2 regions of the Paenibacillus sp. FSL F4-0125 genome follow, and region 2 is predicted to be linked to the other one. Evidence: a T-box and tRNA genes for the amino acid it is inferred to sense, from the RefSeq annotation. Region 2 holds a T-box; the other holds one or more tRNA genes.
What was found. A T-box is a leader RNA that pairs with one kind of tRNA and senses whether it is charged. The one in region 2 lies ahead of trpS (tryptophan--tRNA ligase), so its partner is inferred to be a tRNA-Trp.
Positions count from the first base shown of each region.

Region 1 (9,170 bases), 2.8 Mb from region 2:
CAACTTGTGTGAAATAAACACAATCGTATGTCCCTGCTCTCTTAACTGCTTAAGCTCACGGAACAATTCTTCTGTTTCCTGTGGGGTTAACACCGCGGTCGGCTCATCCAGAACTAGGATTTTCGCACCACGCAGCAGCGCCTTCAGGATCTCAACCTTTTGCTTCATTCCAACCGTAAGATCCTCCACTTTTGCTTTTGGATCCACTGCCAGATTGTATTTTTTCGCAGTCTCTTCGGTCATGCGCACGGCTTCAGCATAATTGATGCCGACTCCCTTACGGGGCTCCATGCCCAGCACCATGTTCTCTGCTACCGTAAAAGAAGGAACCAGCATAAAATGCTGATGAACCATACCGATCCCTCTATCAATGGCATCCTGAGCCGATTGCAGCTTCACTTTTTCGCCCTTGATATAGATCTCACCTTCACTAGGCTCTTCCATGCCGAACATGATCTTCATTAAAGTTGATTTACCCGCGCCGTTCTCGCCCGCAATCGCGTGAATTTCTCCCTCACGTAAAGAAAAATGCACGTCTTTATTTGCAACGACGCCATTGGGATACACCTTCGTAATTCCCCGCATTTCCAACAGAGCTTTGTTCATCGGTCTCAACGCCTTTCCACTTGGAGGTCTGCAAAAATATACAGCTGGAATTCTTCTAATAGAAGAATCTCCAACTGTAGGTTTATCACTTTATAGCTATACTTAAGGCTTAACTGCGTTACGAATGGCTTCTACTTCTGAGGTTTCCATTCCCATCGCGTTATCTACTGTAATTTCTTTATTGATCAGCTTTTGCTTCACTTCTTCAACTTTAGCCTGAAGATCGGCTGGGAAGACATTTTTATATATCTCATTCTCTGCAATGCCTACACCATCATCTACGAAGCTCAATACATCACGTTTACCCATTTCAAGCGTGCCCTCTTGTAATTTCTTCACGGCACCTAGAATAGCACTATCAATCTTTTTAATAGAAGAAGTAACGATCAAGTTTGCTTTTTCGCTATCTGTTTCATTAAGTAACATCGCCTGATCAGAGTCTACGCCAATAGCGTATTTCTTCTTCTCTTTAGCTGCATCAAAGATCCCAAGACCTGTACCCCCAGCTACGTTAAAAATAACATCCACACCGGAGTTATATTGAATCAGTGAAAGCTCCTTACCTTTAGCCGGGTTAACAAAATCACCAGCATACGATACAGCTACCTTCACATCAGGATCAACATATTGAGCGCCCTCAATGTAGCCAACCAAGAAAGCGTTAATCCCTGGAATATCCATACCGCCTACAAATCCGATCACATTCTCAGGATTAGCATTAGGCATATCTGATTGTGTAGCTAGCGCCGCTACAGCACCTGCCAGAAAAGAGACTTCATTAGTCGCATAAGACATGTTGTACATGTTCTCTGGTGCTTCATCTATATCGGTATCATAGTTAATGAATTTTTTGTCTGGATATAATTCAGCCGTTGCATTAAACATCTCTGTAATTTCCGATCCGCCAGAAATAATAACATCCCAATCCTCAGCGGCGATATCGTTAAACGTAGGCTCCCATTTCGTTTTATCGACACCCATTTCTACAACCTTTGTTTCTGCACCCAGTTCATCCTTAACCTTTTGCAAACCGCTATTCGCAGAGTCAAAGAAAGATTTATCTCCAAGCGTTCCTGGAATCAGAAGTACAACTTTGAGTTTATCTCCTGAACTTGTTTCTCCACCTTCAGCCGCATTAGAACCTGCATTCGCAGAAGATCCATTACTCGACGTATTATTTCCACAGGCTGTGACCATTACCATTACTACTAGCAGCAACAAAGAAAGAACTTTCTTTTTCATTTTTCTATTCCACCCCTATATATAGTTGGTTAGTAATTTGAGAGGTTCTCCATCTTAGTCTGTTGTATATTTCACGATTTAGATGGAAACTCTCATTTTTCATGTAACATTGTCAAAATTTTAATGATTTTAACGAATACACTCAAAAATAGAGAGAAAATTATAATTTTTACGAATTATCCGACTAATTTCCGAACGAGATGGCCAGTCAGGTTGCTAATTTTCGGATTTGTTGATACGATCATAACAAATATTAATGAAAATAATTATATGATTTCGGTCATATTTTTGTACGATTCGGCTAAAACATAATTATTGGAGGATCATCATGGATCGTGTTCTATATATTGTAAATGCAGCGCATGAGGTCAATACCTATATTCCACCACACCAGCATGAATGCTATGAACTAGTCTATTATTTAAACGGTTTAGGAACTACGAATGTGGGTTCGCGAAGTTATCATTTTCGTTCTTCTTCATTCGCACTAATACCACCCAATCATAAACATGACGAGAATCATCGCGAAGATGCTACTATACTATTTGTAGGCTTCCATTCAAATCACCCAAATATGGAGAATTTGCAAGGCGTATATGAAGATGATAAAGACCATACTGTTCTACAGATCTTACTTAGAATGAAAGCAGAGTTTACGCGCAAACAAGATGGATTCTCTGAACTATTGAACCTTCAAATGAGCGAAATCACTGTTCATCTGATACGGCTTCTTAGCGCCTCTGGGTTTCAATCGCCAACGGAAGACAGAGTCCAATATGTTCTAAACTATATGAATGAGCATTACCGCCATAAGCTATCGGTCGCAACACTCTCTGAGATGTCTGGATACAGCTATGATCGTTTCCGCCATTTATTTAAAGAGCGATTCGGTTCTTCACCTCTTCGCTATCTACTATTGAAACGTCTGGATTATGCAAAGTCTCTCTTGCAACATACCCAAATGCATATCTCAGAAGTATCCGCTGCTGCTGGGTTTGTCAATGATGCTCAATTCTGCAATATGTTTAAACGTGAAGTTGGTCTCACGCCGCGGACATTCCGACTAAGCAGTCAATAAAATTACAATTCAATTCACTCCGCTTCACATAAAAAAGCCGTTGAATTAGAAGTGTCTCTAATACAACGGCTTAAGAATAAAAGTTCATAGACAAAGAAAAAAGGTTTGTAAAGTTGCTTATACAAGCGACTTTACAAACCTTTTTGATATACCGGCGAGAGGACTCGAACCTCCACGGTTTCCCTCTCGATTTTGAGTCGAGCGCGTCTGCCATTCCGCCACGCCGGCACATATGAAATTAATGGAGGCGCCACCCAGATTTGAACTGGGGATAAAGCTTTTGCAGAGCTTTGCCTTACCACTTGGCTATGGCGCCATATGAAAACATTGGAGCGGACGACGGGAATCGAACCCGCGACCCTCGCCTTGGCAAGGCGATGCTCTACCGCTGAGCCACGTCCGCATAAAATGGCTGGGGATATAGGATTTGAACCTATGCATGACGGAGTCAAAGTCCGTTGCCTTACCGCTTGGCTAATCCCCAATAACATTTTAAAGTAAAATGGGGCGACTGATGGGTCTCGAACCCACGAATGCCGGAACCACAATCCGGTGCGTTAACCCCTTCGCCACAGTCGCCATATTAAACTCAATTTGTTGCTGTTCTTCTTAAAGTAAATGGGGCGACCGATGGGACTTGAACCCACGAATGCCGGATCCACAAACCGGTGCGTTAACCCCTTCGCCACGACCGCCATATTAAACTTTAGAGAAAGACTCTGGATAAAGATTGGCAGGGGCAGCAGGAATTGAACCCACACCAACGGTTTTGGAGACCGTTGTTCTACCTTTAAACTATGCCCCTAAAAAAATGGTGGGGGATGATGGATTCGAACCACCGAACACGTACGTGAGCAGATTTACAGTCTGATGCGTTTGGCCACTTCGCTAATCCCCCAAAGATGGTGCCGGCGAGAGGACTTGAACCCCCAACCTACTGATTACAAGTCAGTTGCTCTACCAATTGAGCTACACCGGCATATTAAGTTGTATACTATATGGTGGCTCGAGACGGATTCGAACCGCCGACACGAGGATTTTCAGTCCTCTGCTCTACCGACTGAGCTATCGAGCCAAGAAAATGGCGGAACCGACGAGATTCGAACTCGCGATCTCCTGCGTGACAGGCAGGCATGTTAGGCCAACTACACCACGGTTCCAAAAGATATAATTACTTGATGAAAATTGGTTGCGGGGGCAGGATTTGAACCTGCGGCCTTCGGGTTATGAGCCCGACGAGCTACCGGGCTGCTCCACCCCGCGTCGTTCTTAAATAAATATGGTGGAGGCTGAGGGGATCGAACCCCCGACCCTCTGCTTGTAAGGCAGACGCTCTCCCAGCTGAGCTAAGCCTCCGTAAACAACAATTGTTATTGTACCAAAGTCCACTATGTAAAATCAAGTGAAAATTTGGTGACCCGTATGGGATTCGAACCCATGTTACCTCCGTGAAAGGGAGGTGTCTTAACCCCTTGACCAACGGGCCATACTAAGTAAAATTTGTGGCGGAGAGAGAGGGATTCGAACCCTCGAGACGCTTGTGGCGCCTACACGATTTCCAATCGTGCTCCTTCGGCCAAACTCGGACACCTCTCCATATGGCTCCCCGAACAGGACTCGAACCTGTGACAACTCGATTAACAGTCGAGTGCTCTACCAACTGAGCTATCAGGGAATATTCATACCAGGCTTAATCGCCTGAAAACTGAATCCGAATTGAATTTGCGTTCTAAGTATAGGATAAGCCCTCGACCGATTAGTATTGGTCAGCTCCATGCATTACTGCACTTCCACCTCCAACCTATCTACCTCGTCGTCTTCAAGGGGTCTTACTAATTGGGAAATCTCATCTTGAGGGGGGCTTCACGCTTAGATGCTTTCAGCGCTTATCCCGTCCGTACGTAGCTACCCAGCCATGCTCCTGGCGGAACAACTGGTGCACCAGCGGTACGTCCATCCCGGTCCTCTCGTACTAAGGACAGCTCCTCTCAAATTTCCTGCGCCCACGACAGATAGGGACCGAACTGTCTCACGACGTTCTGAACCCAGCTCGCGTACCGCTTTAATGGGCGAACAGCCCAACCCTTGGGACCTACTTCAGCCCCAGGATGCGATGAGCCGACATCGAGGTGCCAAACCTCCCCGTCGATGTGGACTCTTGGGGGAGATAAGCCTGTTATCCCCAGGGTAGCTTTTATCCGTTGAGCGATGGCCCTTCCATGCGGTACCACCGGATCACTAAGTCCGACTTTCGTCCCTGCTCGACTTGTAGGTCTCGCAGTCAAGCTCCCTTATGCCTTTGCACTCTTCGAATGATTTCCAACCATTCTGAGGGAACCTTGGAACGCCTCCGTTACTCTTTAGGAGGCGACCGCCCCAGTCAAACTGCCCGCCTGACACGGTCCCCGTACCCGATTAGGGCACTAGGTTAGAACCTAGATACGATCAGGGTGGTATCCCAACGGCGCCTCCACCGAAGCTTGCGCTCCGATTTCTACGGCTCCCACCTATCCTGTACAGATCGTACCCAAATTCAATATCAAGCTGCAGTAAAGCTCCATGGGGTCTTTCCGTCTTGTCGCGGGTAACCTGCATCTTCACAGGTATTAAAATTTCACCGGATCTCTCGTTGAGACAGCGCCCAAGTCGTTACGCCATTCGTGCGGGTCAGAATTTACCTGACAAGGAATTTCGCTACCTTAGGACCGTTATAGTTACGGCCGCCGTTTACTGGGGCTTCGGTTCATAGCTTCGGGTTACCCCTAACCACTCCCCTTAACCTTCCAGCACCGGGCAGGCGTCAGCCCGTATACTTCGCCTTGCGGCTTCGCACAGACCTGTGTTTTTGCTAAACAGTCGCTTGGGCCTTTTCACTGCGGCCCCCTCGTGCTATTCACACTACCGGGGCACCCCTTCTCCCGAAGTTACGGGGTCATTTTGCCGAGTTCCTTAACGAGAGTTCTTCCGCGCGCCTTAGAATTCTCTTCTCGCCTACCTGTGTCGGTTTGCGGTACGGGCACCTTCTCCTGGCTAGAGGCTTTTCTTGGCAGTGTGAGATCATGACCTTCGCTACTATAATTTTCGCTCCCCATCACAGCCCAGCCTTAACGATGTGCGGATTTGCCTACACATCAGCCTCACTGCTTAGACGGACATATCCATCAGTCCGCGTCACTACCCTCCTGCGTCACCCCATCGCTCATAGCGGATTACGGTGGTACAGTAATTTCAAACTGTTGTCCTTCGACTACGCCTTTCGGCCTCGCCTTAGGTCCCGACTTACCCTGAGCGGACGAGCCTTCCTCAGGAAACCTTGGGCTTTCGGCGGATCAGATTCTCACTGATCTTTTCGTTACTCATACCGGCATTCTCACTTGTATGCTGTCCAGCGCTCCTTACGGTACACCTTCAACCCACATACAACGCTCCCCTACCCCAGATACATACGTATCTAGCCATAGCTTCGGTGGTGTGTTTAGCCCCGTTACATTTTCGGCGCAGAGTCACTCGACCAGTGAGCTATTACGCACTCTTTCAATGGTGGCTGCTTCTAAGCCAACATCCTGGTTGTCTGTGCAACTCCACATCCTTTCCCACTTAACACACACTTGGGGACCTTAGCTGATGGTCTGGGCTGTTTCCCTTTTGACAATGGATCTTAGCACTCACTGTCTGACTCCCGGCAATAAGTATATGGCATTCGGAGTTTGACTGAGCTTGGTAATCCTTGCGGACCCCGCACCCAATCAGTGCTCTACCTCCACTACTCTTATACCGAGGCTAGCCCTAAAGCTATTTCGGGGAGAACCAGCTATCTCCGAGTTCGATTGGAATTTCTCCGCTACCCCCACCTCATCCCCGCACTTTTCAACGTGCGTGGGTTCGGGCCTCCAGTGCGTGTTACCGCACCTTCACCCTGGACAGGGGTAGATCACACGGTTTCGGGTCTACGTCCACATACTCAATCGCCCTATTCAGACTCGCTTTCGCTGCGGCTCCGTCTTCTCGACTTAACCTTGCATGTTAAACGTAACTCGCCGGTTCATTCTACAAAAGGCACGCCATCACCCATAAATAGGGCTCTGACTTTTTGTAAGCACACGGTTTCAGGTTCTATTTCACTCCCCTTCCGGGGTGCTTTTCACCTTTCCCTCACGGTACTGTTTCACTATCGGTCGCCAGGTAGTATTTAGCCTTAGCAGATGGTCCTGCTGGATTCATACGGGGTTTCACGTGCCCCGCACTACTCGGGATCCGTCTCGGAGAGAACACAGTTTAGGTTACAGGGCTTTTACCTCTATCGCGGGCCTTTCCAGACCTCTTCGCCTACCATATTCCTTTGTAACTCCATGTGAGACGTCCCACAACCCCTAAGAGCAAGCTCTTAGGTTTAGGCTGTTCCGCGTTCGCTCGCCGCTACTGACGGAATCACTATTGTTTTCTCTTCCTCAGGGTACTTAGATGTTTCAGTTCCCCTGGTCTGCCTCTACATACCCTATGTATTCAGGTATGAGTAACTGCGAATTACCACAGCTGGGTTTCCCCATTCGGACACCCCCGGATCAAAGCTTGCTTACAGCTCCCCGAGGCAGTTTCGTTGTTCGCCACGTCCTTCGTCGGCTCCTGGCGCCTAGGCATCCTCCGTGTGCTCTTATTAGCTTAACCTTGATTTTTCCGCAGGAAAATATCATACGATATCTCTCTTGGAATCATCTCACTAATAACATTTACTTGTTTGCACAAGTTGCTAAAAGATGTTCTAAAACGCAAATTCGTTTCGGTATCCAGTTTTCAAGGATCAAGTCTTACTTGAGAGCTTAAACTCTCAAAACTGAGCAACGAGTGAGTAACAGGCCTAAACCTGAGATTGTGGAAGTTAAACTTCCGATTTGAATGTCTTCACTTCCGAAGACGATTCTCCATAGAAAGGAGGTGATCCAGCCGCACCTTCCGATACGGCTACCTTGTTACGACTTCACCCCAATCATCTACCCCACCTTCGGCGGCTGGCTCCCTTGCGGGTTACCCCACCGACTTCGGGTGTTGTAAACTCTCGTGGTGTGACGGGCGGTGTGTACAAGACCCGGGAACGTATTCACCGCGGCATGCTGATCCGCGATTACTAGCAATTCCGACTTCATGCAGGCGAGTTGCAGCCTGCAATCCGAACTGAGACCGGCTTTGATGGGATTGGCTCCACCTCGCGGCTTCGCTTCCCGTTGTACCGGCCATTGTAGTACGTGTGTAGCCCAGGTCATAAGGGGCATGATGATTTGACGTCATCCCCACCTTCCTCCGGTTTGTCACCGGCAGTCACTCTAGAGTGCCCAACATTACTTGCTGGCAACTAAAGTTAAGGGTTGCGCTCGTTGCGGGACTTAACCCAACATCTCACGACACGAGCTGACGACAACCATGCACCACCTGTCTCCTCTGTCCCGAAGGCCGCTGCTATCTCTAGCAGATTCAGAGGGATGTCAAGACCTGGTAAGGTTCTTCGCGTTGCTTCGAATTAAACCACATACTCCACTGCTTGTGCGGGTCCCCGTCAATTCCTTTGAGTTTCAGTCTTGCGACCGTACTCCCCAGGCGGAGTGCTTACTGTGTTAACTTCGGCACCAAGGGTATCGAAACCCCTAACACCTAGCACTCATCGTTTACGGCGTGGACTACCAGGGTATCTAATCCTGTTTGCTCCCCACGCTTTCGCGCCTCAGCGTCAGTTACAGCCCAGAAAGTCGCCTTCGCCACTGGTGTTCCTCCACATATCTACGCATTTCACCGCTACACGTGGAATTCCACTTTCCTCTTCTGTACTCAAGTCACCCAGTTTCCAGTGCGACCTTAGGTTGAGCCCAAGGTTTAAACACCAGACTTAAATGACCGCCTGCGCGCGCTTTACGCCCAATAATTCCGGACAACGCTTGCCCCCTACGTATTACCGCGGCTGCTGGCACGTAGTTAGCCGGGGCTTTCTTCTCAGGTACCGTCACTCCGGTAGCAGTTACTCTACCGGACGTTCTTCCCTGGCAACAGAGCTTTACGATCCGAAAACCTTCATCACTCACGCGGCGTTGCTCCGTCAGACTTTCGTCCATTGCGGAAGATTCCCTACTGCTGCCTCCCGTAGGAGTCTGGGCCGTGTCTCAGTCCCAGTGTGGCCGTTCACCCTCTCAGGTCGGCTACGCATCGTCGCCTTGGTGGGCCGTTACCCCACCAACTAGCTAATGCGCCGCAGGCCCAT
Region 1 covers NZ_JBBOZJ010000001.1:5,740,400-5,749,569, forward strand. Annotated here, with positions in the region: gene NST74_RS25430 (ABC transporter ATP-binding protein) at 1-606, opposite strand, end outside; gene NST74_RS25435 (BMP family ABC transporter substrate-binding protein) at 709-1,848, opposite strand; gene NST74_RS25440 (AraC family transcriptional regulator) at 2,177-2,926, shown strand; tRNA gene NST74_RS25445 (tRNA-Leu) at 3,076-3,154, opposite strand; tRNA gene NST74_RS25450 (tRNA-Cys) at 3,169-3,242, opposite strand; tRNA gene NST74_RS25455 (tRNA-Gly) at 3,255-3,329, opposite strand; tRNA gene NST74_RS25460 (tRNA-Gln) at 3,336-3,410, opposite strand; tRNA gene NST74_RS25465 (tRNA-His) at 3,430-3,505, opposite strand; tRNA gene NST74_RS25470 (tRNA-His) at 3,546-3,621, opposite strand; tRNA gene NST74_RS25475 (tRNA-Trp) at 3,658-3,731, opposite strand; tRNA gene NST74_RS25480 (tRNA-Tyr) at 3,739-3,824, opposite strand; tRNA gene NST74_RS25485 (tRNA-Thr) at 3,830-3,905, opposite strand; tRNA gene NST74_RS25490 (tRNA-Phe) at 3,926-4,001, opposite strand; tRNA gene NST74_RS25495 (tRNA-Asp) at 4,009-4,086, opposite strand; tRNA gene NST74_RS25500 (tRNA-Met) at 4,113-4,189, opposite strand; tRNA gene NST74_RS25505 (tRNA-Val) at 4,207-4,282, opposite strand; tRNA gene NST74_RS25510 (tRNA-Glu) at 4,338-4,412, opposite strand; tRNA gene NST74_RS25515 (tRNA-Ser) at 4,430-4,522, opposite strand; tRNA gene NST74_RS25520 (tRNA-Asn) at 4,526-4,601, opposite strand; rRNA gene NST74_RS25525 (23S ribosomal RNA) at 4,663-7,591, opposite strand; rRNA gene NST74_RS25530 (16S ribosomal RNA) at 7,852-9,170, opposite strand, start outside.
Region 1: it encodes a tRNA-Trp, which carries the amino acid that the T-box ahead of trpS (tryptophan--tRNA ligase) is inferred to sense. The anticodon was not compared.

Region 2 (9,170 bases):
GAGCGGTTCCCTTCATGGGGGCCGCTTTCTTATAACGAATCGCAACTCTTAGCATTTTGCGTTAAAATAAGAAGTGAAGCTGACCGTCTGCTGTTAAGGAGCTCCGGTGCTTTGGTGCGACAGTAAAGCAACCATAGAGATGGAGGAAGAGAATTCATGAAAGATTTTGATGTCATGTTAGAGAAATATGCGAACCTGGTTGTAAAGGTTGGGGTAAATGTACAGCCTGGACAAGTCTTAATGGTGCATGCGCCTATTGAAACTGCTGAGCTTACTCGCTTGATTGTAGGTAAAGCCTATGAAGCAGGTGCTAAATATGTAATTGTAGATTGGGACGATGAAGCGACTACACGGATTCGTTATGAAAAAGCTCCGGAAGATTCCTTTGATTATTATCCACAGTGGCAAGCAGAAATGATGGAGAAGTTTGCGGAAGAGAACGGCGCCATCTTACATATTAAAGTACCTGATCCGGAATTGTTCAATGGTATTGATTCTTCTAAAGTATCAAGAGCAGTTAAAGCAGCAGCTGTTGCTCGCAAAAACTACTCTAAATATACCCGCAATAGCAAAATCAGCTGGTCTCTCGTTAAGGCTCCAACGCGTGCTTGGGCAAACAAGGTGTTTGCCGATCTCCCTGAGGAAGATCGAGTAGAAGCGATGTGGGAAGCTGTATTCCAGATGAATCGTGTAGGTAGCGAGGATCCTGTTGCCGCGTGGAGAGAACATATCGGTCAATTAAAAGAGAGTCAGGATAGAATGAACGCTAAGCGTTATAAAAGCCTGCATTACCGTGCACCGGGAACGGATTTGCATGTGGAGCTTCCGGAAGGTCATCTATGGCGCGGAGGCGGTGGGGAGAATGATAAAGGTGTGTATTTCGTGGCAAATATGCCAACCGAAGAAATCTATTCGATGCCCCATCGTACAGGTGTGAATGGTACAGTTAGAAGTACACTCCCTTTGAATCTGAATGGACGTTTGGTAGAAGGTATTTCATTCACCTTTAAAGATGGAAAAGTAGTTGCATATGAAGCAGAATCCGGACGTGAGCATCTGACTTCGCTGCTGGCAACGGATGAAGGTGCATCCTATTTAGGAGAAGTGGCTTTAGTGCAGCATGATTCTCCAATCTCTCGTTTGAACCGAATTTTCTACAATACAGGGATTGATGAGAATGCCTCCTGCCATTTCGCGATGGGAAGTGCCTATCCTGTCAATATTGAAGGCGGCACAAAGCTTACGAATGAAGAGCTTGTGGCAAGAGGTGCTAATGTCAGTTTAACGCATGTCGATTTCATGATCGGTTCGGCAGAACTGGATATTGATGGAGAACTGGCGGATGGCACGATTGAACCGGTATTCCGTAAAGGGAATTGGGTGCTGTAAGTGAAAATAAGGCCGTAATGATCCCTTTGGGGGAGGGTTACGGCCTTTTCTTTTGAGAATATTTATAAATTTATTACAGCGTTTATTTCGCGCAAAGCGTCTTCCAGATCTTCGCCTCTTTTATTCATGCGGTTTGCTAGCTGCTTACAATCATCAAGTTGTTGCTCTGTTAGCGGTCCTGCAAAATGCAGCGCTTCTATATAGTAATAAATGAAGTAATAATTCTCAATTTCAATGTTCTCCAAATCTATTAAGGGATTTAAACGTTGGATGCATTCCTGAGCCAGTGCATTTCCAAGATGCTCCATTTGTATGAACACTTCTAGGTCAGACTTCCCGTAAATATATGGAATCGTGTCACTGTAGCTGCTAAGAACCGCGTCGGACCAATAATCTAAATATTCAGTGACTGAGAAATGTTGATTCTGCAACATCAGCTCTCGAAATTGTAAATCTTTTGCATAATCAAATGGGAAAATCTTTGCGAATAAAGCAGGTTCAATGGTTTTTGGCATCACAATACTGTAATCTACGTCATTGTTCCCTGTGGAGGCAAAGGCAATAAAGTCTTCAGTTGTATTTAATGACTGAAGCTCACCCTCAGTGATCAAACGCTGCATTGCTTTTAGCGTCAGCAGATAATACCCCGTTTTAATAATCCCTGCTTCAAAGGCAATGATAGGTTGATCCTCCGTGTTAAAGAGAAAATCTTCTTCTGGATAAGTTGTCAGATCTGCTAGTTGGGTAAAATAATTCACGATCATATCGTCTTCGAGCCATAAGTGGTACCGAAAATCCCCCTGATTATATTTCAACCAGTTTATTGAACGTTCATCTCGATCCTTTGGATTTCTCTCTAAAGCCCGCTGGAAGCCTTCAAGGGTATTTAGGTAAATGTTGATGTTATAGAACTCATCAGCTTGAAGATTAAAAACATAGACATCTTTATTGTCAGGTCCACTCGCGAAAGAAGAAATGACTGCTTTACAGTTCTTAACGAGAGTATTTACAAAACTTTCAGCTGTAACAATTTCGATATGATTAGGTTTAGTGGGACTAAATTTTGCTCTGTTTCCATCATATAAAAGATAGTAACCATCTTGGTGGAACGGAGTTCTCTCTTCAAGCACACGTCCAAGCTGTGAATAAAATGTATTCATGTCCATTCTTCTTTCTACTATGATTTAAATGAATGATTCGACAATTTCTTCTTTTTTCCTCTAAGAGCCGCTGTCCAATGTGACGCTGGATGATGAAGAGTCAATAATTGTTTCTAAAAAAACGCCAGAGCTCTCTCCAATAGAGAGTCCAGCGTTTTTTTATTGCCCATACGGATCAGATTATTTTGAGAAATAATTAAGGCCCATGGCCTCGCGTACTTCGGACATCGTTTCTTGAGCAATGTTACGGGCACGTTTAGTTCCGGATAATAAGATATCCTCAACAACCTTGGGTCTGGCTGCATAATAGGAGCGCCGCTCACGCATCGGTTCAATTAACTGGTCTAGAGCTGTCGTGATAAGCTGCTTACAGGCAGAACAACTTATACAGCCATTTTCGCAGCTCTCGCGAATTTCTGTGGCGCCGTGGGAACGAAAAGCGCGATGATAAGCATAAATGGGACAAATATCTGGATGCCCAGGATCATTTTTATGAACACGGGCTGGATCAGTTGTGGCTTTGCGGATTTTGAAGGTGATCTCTTCCTTCGTGGAGTCCAGCTCGATGGCATTACCTAGGCTTTTGCTCATTTTTGCATTGCCGTCTGTTCCCACTAGTCTTGGGGTATCGCTGATAAGCGCTCTGGGCTCCACAAGGATAGGGCTGTACAGCTCGTTAAATCTACGTACGATTTTGCGGCTCAACTCCAGATGGGGAAGCTGGTCTTCTCCTACAGGAATAATCGTCGCTTTACAAAAGGTTATATCGGCAGTCTGGCTTACTGGATACCCAAGAAAACCATAGTATAGTTCATCTAAGCTGGAATTTTTCGATTCGGCTTTAATGGTAGGATTGTGCCGCAACGAATTTACAGTGACGAACATGGAGAACAGAACAGTCAGTTCGGCAATCTCTGGAATCATCGATTGAATGAATATTGTGGCTTTATCCGGATGTATACCCGCCGATAAATAGTCCAGTGTGATTTCATTCAAGTTTTGACCCAGTAGTTGAGGCTGATCAAAGTGAGTCGTTAGGGCTTGAATATCTGCTAGAAACACAAAAGTATCATATTGCTCCTGTAGAGCCACTCGGTTCTGCAAGCTGCCCACGTAATGGCCGAGATGGAGCTTTCCGGTCACTCGATCTCCAGTTAATACACGTTCTTTTATCATTTAAATTCCTCCTGTTTTGTCGCTTTTGATTAACATTGAATCGCCACCACCAGCCATCATCCATGGCCATCACCTCCTTAAATGACAAAAAAACCTCATCCAATAAGGACGAAGTTGTCGTGGTACCACCTTAATTAATCGCGCCACCAAGTTTCGTTAGTATTACGATCTTCTCTTACCTGTACGGAGAGTGTTAAGAACAATCTAGATACAGGTCCCTTGATAACGGCGGGAACCCCGGCTTCTCCTACAGCATCTAAGTAAGATGGTTCGGAAGAGCAACTCTAAAGGCCATTCGATCAGACGCTGGACACCGGTTCGCAGCAACCACCGGCTCTCTGAAGTCCATGTACATTTGTCTACTTACCCTTTTTCAGCGTTGTTCATGATATTTGGGTAATTGTAATTCTGATAAGTGAGTTTGTCAATAGGTGGAAATTAGAGGATGATATTCGAAGTATCTAGGTTTTATAATCTAGTAAAAGTATAACTTAAATGTATATAATCATCAGGAATTAAGTCCAATCTATCATTGCGGATTCACAATATACTATTCTATAACCTTGAAATGGAGTGATTAAGAATGGCGACAATTATAAGTTATGGGTCACAGGCAAAAATCCCGTTAGACCCGTTTACTACAGCTATAACGGTTGCAGGGATTCCTGGAGCTGGAGCGGGTCTAGCCACAGCGCAAGTAAATATTAGTCCGGCTAATCCGGCCTCTTTCTCCAGCAGAGTCGAGTTAAATGGTAGTTTTAGTCTTACTGCACTTGCTAACAGCCAATTTCTTGTTTTAATCCGACGTGCTGGAGTCGATATTTATAGATCCTTTTTTCGTTTTACTACAACTACTGATATTCAATTAAATGTTCAGTGGGTTGATGGTCCTTATATTGGGATCCACAACTATGAATTGGTAATTCAAAATGATAGCAACTTGCCTATCAATCTATTTGGACCCATATCATTCACAGCAACTGCTATAGGTGGAGACGGCGTAATTTAAGCTACGGGACAGTTAAATCGATCTGATTTAGCTGCCCTTTTTTTCATGGGCGTATAATTAAAACCTCAACTTTTGCAGCATAAATATCAAACAAACCCCAACCATTAAGGAAGGGGTTCTTAGAAGATTGAAGTTATGGTTTCTCTCTTTATTTATTTAAAATGTTATCCTCTAAAACAGCATACTTATCACCGTACTGCTTAATGATATGTTGTTCTCCCCAGTTACAGAGCGAAGTTAAAATGTCGCTTAGACTATTACCATATTCACTTAGCTCATATTCCACTTTTGGTGGAACCTGATTGTATACGATCCGGTTGATGATTCCATCGGCTTCCAACTCTCGAAGCTGTTGTGTTAACATTTTTTGAGTAATCCCCGGCATCAATTGTTTTAATTCTGATGTGCGTTTTTTACCATGAGTTAAATGACAGAGAATCACACACTTCCATTTTCCTCCAATAACTTCGAGTGTGGCCTCAACGGAAATATTGTATTTTTTCTTAATCGTTGTCATAATATCCTCCAATGCATAGGTACTTTTTAGTGCCTATGGTACTTTTAAGTGCGTACTATTGATTATGTCCTATTTTATCTATCATAACATTTATCGTTCATTTTTTATAGAATGTTATAATCTTAAAGTGCTCAGCCTCAAAAAAAGTTAATACAAATAAAACCGTTTCGATACGCTCCCCGTCTTAATCTATGAGAGGTTTAGGAGAGGGGGCTAAGGAAGGATATGTCAATGACTAATGCAGAAATGAAGAAAGTAACGGTTCTTGATACTCGGAGCGAGACGGATTTCTACGATTCCATATTGGTACATAGAGAACAACTGTACAGTATAGCTTATAGCTATTTACGTAACCGGAATGATGCGCTTGAAGCGATGCAGGAAATGACTTGCCGCGCTTGGATTAAAAGAAAAACATTAAAGGATCCCAAAGCATTCAAATCATGGATCATTCGGATCCTGATTTATGTCTGCATAGATGAACAAAGACGCAGAAAACGTTCCATGCCGCTTGTAGATGAGAGAATGGGGGAGCAAATTACGCATATTGGCTATCATCGAATGGAAATGCTGTGGGCACTCGAACAGGTTAAGCCCAAGTATCGCCATGTGCTGTTACTTAAATACTACAATGATATGACCTTGAGCGAGATAGCGAACATTCTGGATAAACCTGAGGGAACGGTCAAGACGTGGCAGCATAAAGGATTAAAGCAGTTAAGAACGATCATTAAGAATCGGGGTGATTGGAACAATGAGTAGCCAGGAGGAGCTTGCCATGTTAATCGATGCCGAAAGGATCCCGCAGGAGCACAAAATGGAGAGTGCCGCCGCACAAATCTATGCCATACAAGCAGGACTCGAGCTAGGTAAGAAACGCGGTAAAAATTTAATGTTCGCAAAAAGCGCGATGGCTGTTCTGACTGCTGCAATGATGGTCGCAGGATTACTATTCTTCAATCCATCCCAACTGCTGCCTCAACAAGCCTCTACTAGTATTGATTCAAGTGATTGGGGTGTACTGGAACCTTTTAAGAAATTGGCTGATGCTGATGTTGATGCCCTTACGTTAGAATCTGCTATTCGAAATGATTATGTGCAAATCGTCAATAAAAGCGCTGAGAAAGACGGGTATAAAATCACTCTGAATGCAGTGATCGCTGACGAAAATAAAATTATGCTGCTGTATACAGGGACTTCAAGTGGTGGTCAGGAAATTTACAACGTAAATAGTGTGTGGCTGACAGATGCTGCAGGACAAAGCGTTGTGGATAAAAATGGGAATAGAAGTGGGATGGGTTTACATGCTGAGGATAGTATTTATAAATGGCTCGGAAAAACTATCTATTCACTAGATAAGAATAAAGCATTTCCAAAAGAGGTTGTGGCCAATTTTCAGATCGCTTCAGTGGATCCCGGCATGCTAGCAAAACCGAATACGGGAACGAATCTAGCTGATATGCGTTATTCTGATCGTTTAAAGGTGAGCTTCTCTATCGATTCAAAATTCTGGGAGCAGAAGACGGAGACAATAGTTCTTAATCAGCCGTTTATGATTGACGGGAATAAAGTGAATCTTGCACAGGTAGAGCTGTCTCCGTTAAGTATAGTAGTCAAATATACGCTAAGTGAGGATTTAAAAACTAATTGGGAGATCAGAAATGAGTTATTTGGAAAGACTCCTAGTGAGTTGACATCGCGAGTTGGGAAGCGTGAATTGAAAAATAACTCGATTGGCGGAAGTGGCAGTGAGGATGGATTTATAAGCAACTTTAGCAGCAACGTATTGGATCATCCGAAATCCATTCGATTGAAGCTCAATGCGGGACCTGATCGCGAGAAGGATGCGTATATTGATATACTGAAAAAATGAGCAATAGATATGAGCTAAATGTACAAAAATATGTATATGAATTCGCTATACAGACAAAAGGCCGCTAACGGCGGCCTTTTTTTGACCGGCAATATGATTTTGAAGTCCTCTTTTTAAATAGTGCTATAATAGCTCTTTGAGTGTTTTGAGATGAATTCTGATCTAGATAAACTAGGGGTGGTAGATTTGAGCGTAATCCGTATGGAGAACGTAACTAAGAAATACGAGAATACATTGATTTTTCGAGATATTTATTTTCGAGTTAGCAAGGGCGAACGGATTGGATTAATCGGACGAAATGGTGCGGGGAAGTCAACTGTGTTTAAACTGATGATGGGAAAAGAGGAGCCTACAGCGGGAAAAGTGGAGTTAGATCCTAACGTAAAGATCAGCTACTTCTCTCAATTCTCTGAGCTTTCCGGGTCCTTGTCTGTTCAGCAAGAGTTAGAGTTGTGCTTCGAGCAGGTAGCGCTCATCGAACAAGAGCTTAACCAAATCGGGGAACAGCTTGGGCAAGTGACAGATGATGATCAGATGAATACTCTTTTAGAGCGACAAGCGGCGCTTTTTGAACAAATGGACCATTTGGATGGCTGGAATGTATCCGTCGAAATCAACACTGTTCTGACTAAATTGGGCTTCAATGAAAGATCACGGCATCAACCTGTTGATGAGCTGTCTGGAGGCTGGAGAAACCGCGCAGCACTGGCTAAAGTCTTAATAGAAATGCCTGATGTCGTATTGCTTGATGAGCCTACTAACTTTTTAGATATCGAAGGGATCGTATGGCTGGAGCAGTGGCTGCACCGTTTTAATGGCGCGATGATTCTAATCTCTCATGACCGGCAATTTATTGACAGAGTAGTTACGCGGACGATAGAAATCGAGAATTATCATTTTCAGGAATATGAAGGCAACTACACCGATTATGTCCGGAAAAAGAAGATGCGTAAAAAGGTGCTTGTCCGACAGTTTGAGTGGGAGGAAGAGCTTCTGCTTATGGAGTCGGAGGCTATTGAAGCCCGCGGGAACAAAAAGTCCTCCAAGGATCGCCTGTCACGTAAGCTGACAGATATGAAAAAGCGTGTGGAGCCTCATCCAGTGAACGTTTTGATCACCGATATCTACAGCAATTTACGTTTTCCGGACAAGCTTGTTGAAGTCAAAGGAATTGGACAGAGCTATGACGGTCGGACGATATTCCAGAACATAAGCTTTGATATTCAAAAGGAAGATCGGATAGCTATTGTGGGGCCTAACGGCAGCGGGAAGTCGACACTCATAAAGGTATTGACTGGGCAAGAGGAGCCTGAGACGGGTGGTGTGACTTGGGAACGTGGGGTCAGCTACGCGTATTTTAATCGAATGTGGGATGAACTTGATCCTAAGGATACTGTCAGTCATGCCGTAAATGTATATGGGCTGGGGCTCGATGCTCCCCGAAAAAAAGTGAATAAATTCTTATCGATGCTGCAATTCTCGGAAATGGATTTAAACAAAACGATCGGCAGTCTGTCGGGAGGGCAGCAGGCCAGAGTAGCGTTAGCGAAATGCCTTCTCTCTGGCGCGGCTGTCATTATTTTGGATGAGCCAACCAATCATTTAGATTTAACAAGTATTCAGGTGATGGAACAAGCACTCATCCATTTTCCTGGAGCTGTTGTTACTGTTAGTCATGACCGCTTTTTCATCGATAAAATAGCAACAAAAATGCTTACTTTCGATCCTCAAATAGGAATCATTGAGCAAGATGTCTAGGATTTTGCTGGGAGTCGGATGATCACAGTCGTTCCTTCTCCTACTTGACTGGTGATTTCAATCCCATACGATTCACCAAAATGAAATTGAATACGATCATGAACATTTTTTATACCAATATGATCTTCATCCAAGGTATCTGATGGTTGAGAGAGACGGAAACGTAACTGTTTAAGTTTCTCTTCATCGATGCCAATTCCGTTATCCTTAATGATAATCAGCATGTCATCCCCCGAAATCATAGAAGACACCTCAAGAAACCCTGGCTCACTTCGACATTCCAGTCCG
Region 2 covers NZ_JBBOZJ010000001.1:2,932,179-2,941,348, forward strand. Annotated here, with positions in the region: gene NST74_RS12710 (aminopeptidase) at 157-1,389, shown strand; gene NST74_RS12715 (DUF4303 domain-containing protein) at 1,452-2,549, opposite strand; gene trpS (tryptophan--tRNA ligase) at 2,730-3,725, opposite strand; T-box leader at 3,827-4,111, opposite strand; gene NST74_RS12725 (hypothetical protein) at 4,309-4,734, shown strand; gene NST74_RS12730 (winged helix-turn-helix transcriptional regulator) at 4,883-5,251, opposite strand; gene NST74_RS12735 (sigma-70 family RNA polymerase sigma factor) at 5,477-6,013, shown strand; gene NST74_RS12740 (DUF4179 domain-containing protein) at 6,006-7,124, shown strand; gene NST74_RS12745 (ABC-F family ATP-binding cassette domain-containing protein) at 7,311-8,882, shown strand; gene NST74_RS12750 (cache domain-containing sensor histidine kinase) at 8,879-9,170, opposite strand, start outside.